Regions from separate parts of the Nocardioides sp. S5 genome, predicted to be linked through region 3. Evidence: predicted binding sites of a transcription regulator. Region 3 holds the regulator's gene; each other region holds the start of a gene.
The links. Region 3 encodes LexA, which represses DNA repair genes until DNA is damaged. Its sites were predicted from a motif close to TCGAACANNTGTTCGA; they were not measured.
Positions count from the first base shown of each region.

Region 1: CFI00_RS06175 (HNH endonuclease signature motif containing protein) is a predicted target of LexA. The motif match lies at 2,344-2,359, and genes of this name have one in related genera.
Region 2: CFI00_RS06020 (HNH endonuclease signature motif containing protein) is a predicted target of LexA. The motif match lies at 2,566-2,581, and genes of this name have one in related genera.

Region 1 is NZ_CP022296.1:1,248,509-1,252,543, forward strand. Features, by position in the region: gene CFI00_RS06165 (hypothetical protein) at 1-328, shown strand, start outside; gene CFI00_RS06170 (AAA family ATPase) at 331-804, opposite strand; gene CFI00_RS06175 (HNH endonuclease signature motif containing protein) at 880-2,160, opposite strand; gene CFI00_RS06180 (hypothetical protein) at 2,548-2,892, opposite strand; gene CFI00_RS06185 (IS110 family transposase) at 3,128-4,035, shown strand, end outside.
Region 2 is NZ_CP022296.1:1,221,003-1,225,037, forward strand. Features, by position in the region: gene CFI00_RS06000 (MFS transporter) at 1-224, opposite strand, end outside; gene CFI00_RS06005 (histidine phosphatase family protein) at 274-852, shown strand; gene CFI00_RS06010 (PHP domain-containing protein) at 860-1,705, shown strand; gene CFI00_RS06015 (DNA/RNA non-specific endonuclease) at 1,728-2,528, shown strand; gene CFI00_RS06020 (HNH endonuclease signature motif containing protein) at 2,647-4,035, shown strand, end outside.
Region 3 is NZ_CP022296.1:4,027,671-4,031,705, forward strand. Features, by position in the region: gene CFI00_RS19915 (hypothetical protein) at 1-471, opposite strand, end outside; gene CFI00_RS19920 (LysM peptidoglycan-binding domain-containing protein) at 778-1,128, opposite strand; gene CFI00_RS19925 (SDR family oxidoreductase) at 1,332-2,114, opposite strand; gene lexA (transcriptional repressor LexA) at 2,242-2,964, shown strand; gene CFI00_RS19935 (hypothetical protein) at 3,166-3,786, shown strand; gene tnpB (IS607 family element RNA-guided endonuclease TnpB) at 3,867-4,035, shown strand, end outside.

The DNA of each region.
Region 1 (4,035 bases), 2.0 Mb from region 3:
CGTGCGCGTGCTCGCCCGGGCCGACGGCGTACGTCGCAGGCGCGACGCGTTGTCGTACGTGGATCCCGATCGCGGGGTGGTGCACGTCGACGTCGTGGAGACCTACGACTCGGTCGCGCAGGTGACGCGCGGGACGTGGTTCTTCTCCACCGACTCGGAGGCCGATTTCGTCGTCGTACCGATCGAGATGCGGAGCATCTTCCCGCAGGAGCTGCTCCTGCTGCTCGAGCTCGGCGGACTCCGGGTCGTGGAATGCTTCGGCGACTGGTCCCGTACGCCGCTCACGGCGGATGCGGCACTCCAGATCTACGTCTGCGAAGCGGGCTGACGTCAGCCCTGGAGCACCGCGTCGAAGGCTCGTCGCTCGTTCTCGTCGGGAGCCTGCGTCTGCATGAACTCGACCATCGCGACCACGTCGGACCGCTTCATCGGTGGATCCTCTGCGCCTCGCTGCTCGATCCGGGCCCACAGGGTGTCGACGGGCACGTCCAGGTGGAGCAGCTCCGTGCGCGCACCGACGGCCGCTGCTCCGGCGCGCAGCTGTTCGCGCTCGTCGCGCCCCCACGTGCCCCATTCGATGATGGCGGTGCCGCCGGCGCGAAGAACGTCCAGCGCCACGGTCCACTGCAAGACCTCGATGCGAGCGCGCAGCTCGCTGTTCCACAAGTTGGCATCGAGCGCAGCCATCCACTCGTCCGGACAGAAGCGGACTCCTGATCGCTCCGACTGCAGCTTCCGGGCCGCGGTCGTCTTGCCGCTGCCAGGAAGGCCGGAGACGACGATCAGGCATCCGGCGCTGCTCATGGGCGGATGCTACGAGGATTCCTTCGTCGACAGCATGTGGGATGTCGGTTGGCCCCCTGGCCTGTGTCGGTCGGTTTACGTCCGCCGGTGGAACCTGAGGTCGCCGTTGGGGAGGCGGTCGGTGCGGTAGCCGGTGTCGTGGGCGCGGTGGTGGTGGTGCGGGCAGAGCAGGATCGCGTTGTCGAGGTCGGTGGGTCCGCCGGTGTGCCAGGGGTCGAGGTGGTGGGCGTCGCACCAGGTGCCGGGGGTGTCGCACCCCTCGGCACGACACGTCCGGTCGCGGATCAGCAGCGCCTTGCGCTGCGCCGGGGTGAACAGTCGCTTCGCACGTCCGAGGTCGACCGGGAGGCTGGTGCCGTCGAGGACGGCGGGGAGGATCTTCGCGGTGCACGCGAGCCGGCGTGCCTGGCTGGCGGTGATGCGGTCGCCGGTGAGGTCGTCGCCCGGGACGAGGCCGGCGCCGATGAGGTCGGCGGTCGCGAGCTCGGCCCGCAACGAGGCGAGCGGGATGGTCACGATGACCGTGGTCGCGTCACCGCCGTGGACGGGCAGCCGGGTCGGGTCGACGGTCTCGAGGAACCGGGCGAACGCCTCACCCATCCGCCGCGGGTACGGCAGGCGCGTGACTACGTCTGACGTCCGCGCGCCCTCGGCGTCGTCGCGGGCCTTGGCGTGGGGTGCGCGGGGGTTGGCGAACGCTTCGAGGTAGGTCGCGAGCCGGGTCGCGACCGCGTCCGGCACCAGCGCGCTGATGCGGGTGGTGCCGTCGCCCTGGCGGCGCATCGTCATCCGGGTCCGGTCCGCAGCGGCTGTTTCGAGGTCGGCCAGCCGGGCGGCTTCCGCAGCCTCGGCGATCTCGGGGGCGACCACGTCGAGGACCCGGCGCCCGATCCGGCCCAGCTCCTTGGGCCCGAACTCCGTCGCACAGCCCACGAGGTGCGCTTCGGCACGGTCGACCGTGTCCGCGTCCACCGCAACGGGAAGGGCGTCGAGGGCTCGGCGGATCACGTGCGCCTGAGCCAGGGTCACGGCGCCCTCGCGCATCCCCACCGCCAGCACCGGCCGCTCCCGGTCCAACGCCCCAGCGAGGGCGAGATCGGCCCGTGCATCGGCGTACCGGGCACGAGTCTGGTGCGCCAGCCACCCCGCGGCGTCCTTCGCACCCGTCGCGTCGGCGAGGTCGCCCGCGTCGGCCAGGACCCTCAGCCGGAGCTCGACCAGCTGCGCCTCGGCCGCGACGAGCTCACGGAGAGCGACCGCCTTCTCCGAGGTCGACATGAACGTCGGGTTCGCACCCGCCACGCCCTTCAACACGCTCCGGATGTCGGAGGCAGCAACAAGGATCGGGTGGTTCACGACTGGCCTCCTCTCGACGACGACTTGGCTCACGCACCTGCGTGAGAACCAACGGTCGTCGCTCTTGGAGGCCCGGATCACCGGACTATTACTGACCCTCGCAACTCGCCCCACCAGCTCGGCATCACGACTACCCGGTGACTGTGGAACGTGGACCCGACTATACGCCACCTCAAGCAGATATAGAACACACGTTCGATCAAGCTTTGGTCAGATCCGGCGGCTGGTCGGTGACGACCTTGCACCCGTAGCGCGCGTCGGCAAGCGATCGAAGCTGCTCGGGGTTCGGCCGCTCACCTCTACAGGCCAACCTCGTTCTGTGAGCACCCACCAGGTTCCTGTCGCCGGAACGCGCTCAACGCGGCAGATCCGGGCGAGCTCCGTCGCTCAGGACTCCCGGATGTGGTCCTGGATGCGGTCGTGAACTTCCCACACGTGGACCCAGTCCGGGTGCTGGGCAACGAACTCGTCCACGTCCGCATCGGTCATGTGTTCCTGGACGACCTCGTCCGTGTCCACCTTGACGATGCACCAGAGCTCCGGCTTACCCGTGGAGGTGTCATCCGGATCGATCTGCTGGTCGTAGATCGTCTTCCCTTCGTTCCTCAGTTCAGCGAGCCTCGCTTCGAATTGCCGCTGAATTTCCACCTGCATCTGGTCCCACGACTTGTTCTCTATTCCCCGATCATGCCGTTTGAGCATCTGCGCTGTGGTGAGCGGACCGGCACGCACATCGGCTACTAGGAGACTTCCCTCAGGATCGGTGTCTGGCCAGACTTCGGTCTAGGTGATCGGCGGGACGCTCTCATATCGGCTGCCCACCCGAGCTTGGGTGTGGCTCTCATCTGGTTTGCGACCCCGTCGACCACCGTGACGAGGAGTGGCTCCAGAGGGGTCTGCCCAGCTCGTAGTAGCAATGCCCACCTCGTCGTCCTAGCGGTTCCCGGCGACAGACGAGGTGGAGCAGATGAGTAAGAAGAAGGGCGTGGTCATCGGGGTCGATCCCCACAAGATGTCGGTGACGATCGAGGTCCTCGACCCCCACGAACGGCTGCTCGGTCGCGGACGGTTCGACACCACCAACACCGGTTACGCCGCGATGCGCCGTTATGTGAAGCAGTGGCCTGAGCGCACCTGGGCCGTCGAGGGAGCCAATGGTGCCGGGCGTCCGCTGGCTCAGCGCCTCGTCACCGCCGGCGAACAGGTCCTCGATGTCCCGGCGAAGCTCGCGGCGCGGGTGCGGCTCTTCGACACCGGCCACAACCGCAAGACCGACGCCCTGGACGCCCACTCCATCGCAGTCGTCGCGGTCCGCACCGACGGGTTGCGGCGGGTGGTCGACGACGGTGAGCTCGAGGCGTTGCGGATGCTCGCCGACCGTCGTGACGAGCTGGCCCGCCGACGCGTGCAGACGGTCAACCGGCTGCAGCGCCTGCTCAGCGAACTGCTGCCTGGCCAGCGCAAACGCGACCTGTCCGCTGCTCAGGCCAAGGCCATGCTGGCGACGGTGCGCCCCCGTGACATCGCCGGCAAGACCTGCCGCCGGATGGCTGCTGAAGAGATCGCCGACCTGGTCGCGGTCGATGCGAAGCTGAAGAAGATCAAGGCCGAACTGAAGGCCGCGGTCACCGCCCGCGGGTCGGGGCTGATGGACATCTACGGCGTCGGCCCAGTCGGCGCGGCCCGGACCCTGGCCGACGTCGGCGACGTCGCCCGGTTCGCGGACCGCAACCGGTTCGCGTCCTGGACCGGGACCGCGCCCCTGGACGCCTCCTCCGGTGAGCAGACCCGACACCGGCTGTCGCGGGCTGGGAACCGGCGGATGAACCACGTCCTGCACGTCGCAGCGATCGCGCAGATCAGACACGACACCGA
Region 2 (4,035 bases), 1.9 Mb from region 3:
AGGCGCGGGGCGAGCCGCTCGGCGAGGAGCGACCCGGCTCCGGCGAGCAGCACCATCATCAGCAGCACCCCCGACAGCGCGAGCTCGCCCAGGTCCCACCGGTCCTGCAGGCGCGGCAGCCGGGTGGTGAGGCTGATGAAGACCAGGCCCTGGGTGAAGAAGGCCGCGGCGATCGCCGCGCGGGCGCGCCGCCGTCCGGTGTCCGCCGGCGGCGCTGCGCTCATGCCGAGCATCGTGGCAGCCCGCGCACCGCGCCGTGGCAGACTCGCGGGCATGTCTGCCCCTGCCTCTGCCCCTGCCCCCGAGCTCTGGTTGGTGCGCCACGGCGAGACCGAGTGGAGCCGTGACGGCAAGCACACCTCCACCACCGACCTGCCGCTGACCGACGTCGGCGAGGCCGCGGCCCGCGAGCTGGCCCCGCGGCTGGCCGACGTGGAGTTCGACCTGGTGCTCACCAGCCCGCGCCGGCGCGCCCGGCGTACGGCCGAGCTGGCCGGCTTCGGCGAGGCCGAGCTCGACGAGGACCTCGTCGAGTGGGCCTACGGCGACTACGAGGGCATCTCCACCCCCGAGATCCGCGAGACCGTCCCGGGCTGGACCGTCTGGTCGCATCCGTCGCCCGGTGGCGAGAGCGCCGACGAGGTCGCCGCCCGTCTCGACCGCGTGGTGGAGCGTGCGCGCGGCCACCGCCGCACGCTCGTCTTCGCCCACGGCCACTCCTTGCGGGTGCTCACCGCCCGCTGGCTGGAGCAGTCCGCGACCGAGGGGCGCTTCTTCCGCCTCGACGTCTCGACGATCTCGGTGCTGGGCTTCGAGCGGGAGACGCCGGTCCTGCTGAAGTGGAACAGCTGAGGCCGGCGTGCGGATCGACCTCCACACCCACTCCGCGGCCAGCGACGGCACCGACACCCCCGGTGACCTGGTGCGCGCGGCCGCGGTGGCCGGGCTGGACGTCGTCGCGCTGACCGACCACGACGCGATGTCGGGCTGGGCGGAGGCTGCCCGGGCGGCCGACGAGGTCGGCATCACGCTCGTGCCGGGCCTCGAGATCAGCACGCGGCTCGGCCGCCGGGGCGTGCACCTGCTCGGCTACCTGCCCGACCCGACGTACCCGCCGCTGGTGGCCGCCCTCGACCGCATCCTCACGGGGCGCACCGAGCGCACCCCCGCGATCGTCGCGGCGCTGCGCGGGTACGGCATCGACATCACCGAGGACGACGTACGCCGCGAGGCGGGCGGGTCCGTGGCCGCGGGGCGTCCCCACGTCGCCGACGCGCTGGTCCGCATGGGCATCGCGCGCGACCGCACCCAGGCCTTCGACGACCTGCTCAACCCGGGCCGCCCCGGCTACGCCAACCGCTACGCCACGCCCCTGGAGGAGATGATCGGGCTCGTCGTCGCGGCAGGTGGTGTCACCGTCATCGCCCATCCCTGGGGACGCAGCGGGCGCTCGGTCCTCGACGAGGCGGCGTTGGCCCGGCTCAAGGACGTCGGACTCGCCGGCATCGAGGTCGACCACCAGGACCACTCGCCGGCCGAGCGGGCCGAGCTGCGCGGCATCGCGCGCGACCTCGACCTCGTCGTCACCGGCAGCAGCGACCACCACGGGCTCGGCAAGGTCGACCACGACCTCGGCGTGCACACGACCGACCCGGAGCAGTACGAGCGGCTGCTGTCGCTGGCGTCACCTCCGACGCACCGCTGACCGGACGCGGGACACTCCAGCCATGGCCGATCTCGGGTACGACAGCGACTTCCTGCAGACCCCCCTTGCGCCACCCGGCACCGGTGAGGTCGCGGGCGCACTCCTGGACTACACGCACTTCACCGTGCAGATGCACCCCACCCGTCGACTCGCCTGGTGGGTGGCGTGGAACATCGACGGCCTCCGGCTGTTCCCCAGTGAGTCGATCAGCCGGTCGGGTGAGCGGTTCCGGGCCGACCCGCGCATCCCCACGACGGAGCAGACGCTGGACGAGGCGTACGACGGCAACCGGCTCGACCGAGGGCACGTGGCCCGTCGTTCGGACCTGCTGTGGGGCACCCTCGAGGAGGCCCGGGCGGCGAACTCGGACTCGTTCTTCTTCCCCAACATCACGCCACAGATGGACGACTTCAACCAGTCCGGGCGAGGCGGCGCCTGGGGTCTGCTCGAGAACGCCGTCCTCGCCCAGGACGGCCTCGAGGACCGCCGGCTGACGCTCTTCGCAGGGCCGGTGCTCCGCGAGGACGACCCGACCTATCGCGGCATCGTCCAGGTCCCTCGCGAGCACTGGAAGGTCGTCGTCTACCGCATGGACGGCGAGCTCAGGTGCAAGGCGTTCGTCCTGTCCCAGCGCCTCGTGCTGGCACGATGGGACGAACAGGCGTTCCTCGACGACTTCGACACCTACCTCGTCCCGCTCGACCTGCTCGAGGAGCGCACCGGACTCACCTTCGCCGGCCTGTGGGCCGATGTCCCCGCCGCGGAGCTGCGCGAGCCAGGAGCGCCGGTCCTCGTGGAGAACGTCGGTCAAGTGGCCTGGTAGGGCCCTGAGGCGCTCCTCTGGGAGCGCGTCGGAGTGGTGCTACACCTGTTCGAAAACGATTCTCCACAGATGTGTTCTGGCAGGTCAGAGTGTCGGTGGTGTCTGGGACGATGGACGTATGTCCACCTCGACGCTCACCTCCGGCACCTGGGCCCCCGACCGGGTGGCGCTGGATCGTGCGGCCGCCGCGATGAGCGCCAAGCGGCGGGTCGAGGTGGAGGTGCTGGAGGCGGCGGTGGCATGGGCGCACGCGCACGTGGTGGGGCCGGACGCGGAACCGGGCGAGGTTGCGGGCTGGCGCTCGGACACGATCCGTACGCCCGGGACTGCTGCGGCGTTGTTCGGTGAGCGAGCGCTGCCTATCGCGGGGGAGGGGACGCCGCTGGTGGCGGAGTACTGCGTGATGGAGCTCGCGGTCGTGCTCGACCTGTCGCACGAGGCGACGTTGGCACTGCTGGGGGACGTGCTGGACCTGGCGCACCGGCTGCCGCGCCTGTGGGCGCTGGTGCGGGCGCTGCGGGTCCCCGTGCATCTCGCCCGGCTGGCCGCGAGCGAGTCCCGCGACCTCACCGAGAGCGCGGCAGGGCATGCGGACCGGTTGCTGGCCTGGCGGCCGCGTCGGTTGAACCCGCACCGGGTCGGGGTGCTGGTCCACGAGGCCCGGTTGTACGCCGACCCGGACCGGGCGATCGCCGACCACGACGCCGCGATGGACGCTCGATCGGTCGAGGTGCACCACGAGGAGGGGGCACCCGGCACCTCGGCCGTGTTCATGACCCTCGACACCGCGGACGCGGTCGCGTTCGACCACACGGTGTCGACGATGGCCGCGACCATGCGGTCGCTGGGCCACGAGGGTGAGCTGGGGGCGCGCCGGGCGCACGCTGTCGGGGTGCTCGCGGACCCGCAGAAGGCTCTGGACCTGCTGGCCGCAGCTGACGTCGGTGACCCGGAGCGGGGTCTCGACCCGGAGTCCGATCCGGCGGTCTGCGTCGCCGAGGACGTGGCCCACGAGTCAGGCGACCCGTTTCGCACGCCCTCCGGCGGTGGGGGAGAGGTGGTGCTGGTCTTCCACGTCACCGACCGCGACCTCCTCGACGACAGGCACGGCGTCGCCCACTCACCCACGCTGGGACCGGTTCTGACCGGTCGCCTGAGGTCGTGGCTGCTGTGTGCAGGGCAGGTGACCGTCAAGCCGGTGGTGGACCTCGACCCCGCCGCGCACCCGCCGGTCGACGCCCATGACCCGCCGGCGCGGATGGCCGCGATGGTCCGGCTGCGGGACGAGACGTGCATCTATCCGCGTTGCGGGCGCCCCTCAGCCCGCTGCGACCTCGACCACACGGTGGAGTACGTCCCCATGGACGAAGGTGGTCCGCCGGGCCAGACCCGACCCGGGAACCTCGCACCCCTGTGCCGCAGGCACCACCGCGCCAAGACCTTCGGCGACTTCTCCTACCGGCACCTGGACGACGGGTCCTACGAGTGGACCCTTCCCTCCAGCGCC
Region 3 (4,035 bases):
CGGCTTCAGGACGAGGAGATGCGCCCCCGGACCACCATCGAAAGTCTGGACCGGCCCGCGAGCAGACTCCTTGTACCTCGTAGGGCTCGAGTTGACCCGTACGACATATTCGCTGCCGCTCTCACCTCTCGATCTGACGCTTTGGATCTTCCAGCCGCCCCACTCGATGAACCCTCCAGCCGAGTACCACTCCTCGACAAGATCGGCGAGATCCGTGCATGCCTTGCAGCCAACAGAGAGTTCCCGATAGACGTCCGTCTTCCCGGTGTTTTCCATCTCAGCCTCGGCGGCTGCCCACCGCCGGATGAACTCCTCAGCACTCTCCGCCTCAACCGTCTCCGACGCAGTGGGCAACGGGGACGACGACGGCGGCGGGTCCGGCATCTTGGGCCGGGGCTCGGGGTCGTCCGAGCAGCCCGCCAGGAGGAGGGGTACGACGGCGGTGAGCGCGAGAGCGCGGCGTACGTGCATGAAGGAGCCTTCCCGAGAACTACGTCAGCACTCGGGAAACTACCCAGTTCAGCTCTCCTCGAACCACCCCCGGCCGCAGATCTGTGGACAACCCGCCCGGCCCGGCTTGTGCGGTCACCGTGGTGCGGATCCCGCATCACAGCTACCGCACAACGGTCGGAGTCACCGGTTGACCGGGGATCCCGACAACACAGACACCAAGGAAGACCACGAAATGACGCCGAGGGGCGGGCCACCAGGCCCGCCCCTCGGTCTTCCCCTTGTTCCACCAGCCGGGGTCGAAGCGGCTGATGGAGGCCTCACGCGTCAGTCGGAGACGACCGGGACGCGGAGCTTCTGGCCAGCCGCGAGGCTGGCGGACTCGAGCGCGTTGAGGCGCTCGATCTCGGTCATCATCGACCGGACGTCGCCGTCGGTGGCGACCTCGCTGGCGATCCCCCACAGGGTGTCGCCGGGGGCGACCTGGACGATCTCGGTGGGCGCGCGCTCACCGGCCGAGCCGGTGCCGACGGCACCGCCCGCCAGCATGAACGCGACGGCCAGGACGAGGAACAGCGCGGTCACGAAGACCACGAGGCGACCGCGACGGGTCAGGCGCACCGTCGAACGGACGGGGGCGGGAGTGGTGAAGCTGGGGGCAAGGCTGAGGGTGCTCATGGTGTGGCCTCCTGGGGAAGATCAGCCGGGTACGTTGTCGAGCGAATGTCTAGTGGGACCCACCGACAACGGCTTCGCAGCCGCCTCGACGTCGATCAGACGTTCGATCGAACATGTGTACGACGGTAGAGCACCTGTTCGAACAGGTCAAGCACCCGCACGAACAATTGTTCGATGCGACGGACAGCGCGACGAGACGGCGGTCAGCGCTTCCTCATCGCGCGCCGGCCCTGCGCGGCGAACAGCACCGCGGCGTGCTGCGCGGTGCCCGGGGTGAGCATGGCGCCGCGCATCACGCCCGCGCGCCAACCGGGCATCGTCCGGACCACCCGTCGCGAGCCCACGAGGGCGACAGCGGCCTCGGCCACCTCGGCCACGCCGAGGATCCGCCCTCCCGAGTACGTCAGCTGCGAGCCCATGCCGTCGGGGTCCTGGCCGGCCAGCATCGCGGTGTCGACGCCGTCGGGGCACAGCGCGTGCACCCGCACCCCGCGCGGCGACTCCGCGTTGACCGACGCCGACAGCGAGACGACCGCGGCCTTCGTGGCGGCGTACGCGCTGTAGCCGGGCACCGGGCCGAGCCCGGCGAGCGAGGCGACGTTGACGACGTCGCCACCACCCGGGCCGAAGGCAGCGAGCGCGGCGCGGCAGCCCCACATCGCGCCGAGGAGGTTGACCTCGACGAGCCGGCGGACCTTGTCGTCTGAGAGCGAGGCGAGCGTGCCGTCGTCACCGACGCCGGCGTTGTTGAACCACGCCACGAGCGGCCCGTGCGCAGACGCCTCGGCGGCGACGGCGCGGTGCGCGTCCGGGTCGCGTACGTCCATCGCGACGCCCGCGGCGGCACCGATCTCCGCGGCCGTCGCAGCGGCCGCCACGGCGTTGAGGTCACCGACCACGACCCGGTGCCCACGGGCCACCATCAGCTCCGCGATCCCGCGGCCGATCCCGCGGGCCCCGCCCGTCACCACGCACGACGTCGTCATGTCCGCAGGCTAGCGACACGCGGCTTCGAACAGGTGTTTGATCCTCGGGCCCCGGGAGGACTACGGTGATCGCACCAGCCACCCCATCGCCCACGAGGTGGCCACCCGCGTCGAGAGGTTCCACGAGATGGCCAAGTCAGAGGACAAGAACGTCATCGAGATGCCCGACGGTCCCCCGGACGCCACCGGCCTGACCCCGCGCCAGCAGCGCGTGCTGGCCACCATCAAGGACTCGATCGAGACCAAGGGCTACCCGCCCAGCATGCGCGAGATCGGCCAGGCCGTCGGCCTCACGTCCTCCTCGAGCGTCGCGCACCAGCTGCGCGTGCTCGAGGGCAAGGGCTTCCTCAAGCGCGACCCCAACCGCCCGCGCGCCCTCGAGGTGTTCCTGCCCGAGGTGATGGCCGCGCGCCGCTCGATGTCCAGCGGCGAGGAGTCGAGCGTCGACGAGACCGGCATCGGCGACGTCGTCCCGACCGCGGTCAACATCCCCGTCGTGGGCCGCATCGCGGCCGGCGGGCCGATCCTCGCCGAGGAGCAGGTCACCGACGTCTTCCCGCTGCCCAAGCAGCTCGTCGGCGACGGCACCCTCTTCCTCCTCGAGGTCTCCGGCGACTCGATGGTCGAGGCCGCCATCTGCAACGGCGACTACGTCGTGATCCGCCAGGAGCAGACCGCGACCAACGGCCAGATCGTCGCGGCGCTGATCGACGGCGAGGCGACCGTGAAGACCTTCCAGCGCAAGGACGGCCACGTCTGGCTGCTGCCGCACAACGCCGCCTACGACCCGATCCCGGGCGACAACGCCACCATCCTCGGCGTCGTGACGGCAGTGCTGCGCAGCCTCTGACTGGGTGTGTCCCTATTGCACTGACGACGAGCACGGTCACCGTGCGGGGCATGTCGTACCCAAGTGATCTGACCGATGAGCAGTGGGCGTTGCTGGATCCGGTGTTCAACGCGCCGGGCAAGCGCGGCCGCAGGCATGGTGATGACCTCCGCACCGTGGTAGACCCCCACACGGCTCGCCGCCCTGTGCAAGAGCGGGCCGGTGTTCGTCGGGCCGCTGGAGATGGGGCTGCTGCTTCACCAGCCCGGTTCGGATCGGCCGATCGGCGCCGACCACTTCGTCGCGGTCCTCGACGCCGGCCCGGACGGAGTCACCATGCACGACCCCCAGGGACATCCCTACGCCTGGTTGCCGCGCGCTGCGTTCCTGGCCGCCTGGGGCAGCGACACGATCGGGTACGGCACCGGCCGGTTCCCCCTGCGGACCAACCTTCGGCGGGTGGCGGACCGCACCGAGCACGACGCGGTGCGCGACCTGCTGCCGCTGGCCTACCGGTGGGCTCGCGGCGACCACGGTTCGTCAGGCGGAACCGGGATGGCGTTGCGCGACCTCGCGGAGCGGGCCGAAGCCGGACTCGGCAACCCGGCGGTGCCCGTGTTGCAGGACTTCTCCCTCCGTCTGGGGGCACGCCGACGCGCCGACGCCGCCACGGAGCTCGCGGCGTGGCCGGAGGTCGCCGACGTCCTGGACGCCCAAGCCCGTGCACTCGGGCGGGCTCAGTACGCGGCGGTCCGCGAAGACGGCACGCAGCTGGCGGACGCTTTTCGCCAGGCCGCCGATCTGCACGACGAGCTCGTGAACGCACTCTCCCGAGCCGTCTGAAGCAGAGCCCTCCACACCTGCCGGTCAGCGGCACCGCGGGTTCGCGATTTCTGTCGGTGCCGACCGGCACCATCAGGGGCATGCCCGTAGCCGCTGGAAAGACCGCCGATGCCGTGCTGGTCTCGCATACCGGTGTGGCGTTGACCCGGGCCACTACGTTCCGGTTCACCCTCGACGTCACCAGCGAGCAGCACCAACGGCTGTTGGCGCACGCCGGGGCGTCCCGGCTGGCGTTCAACCATCACCTGG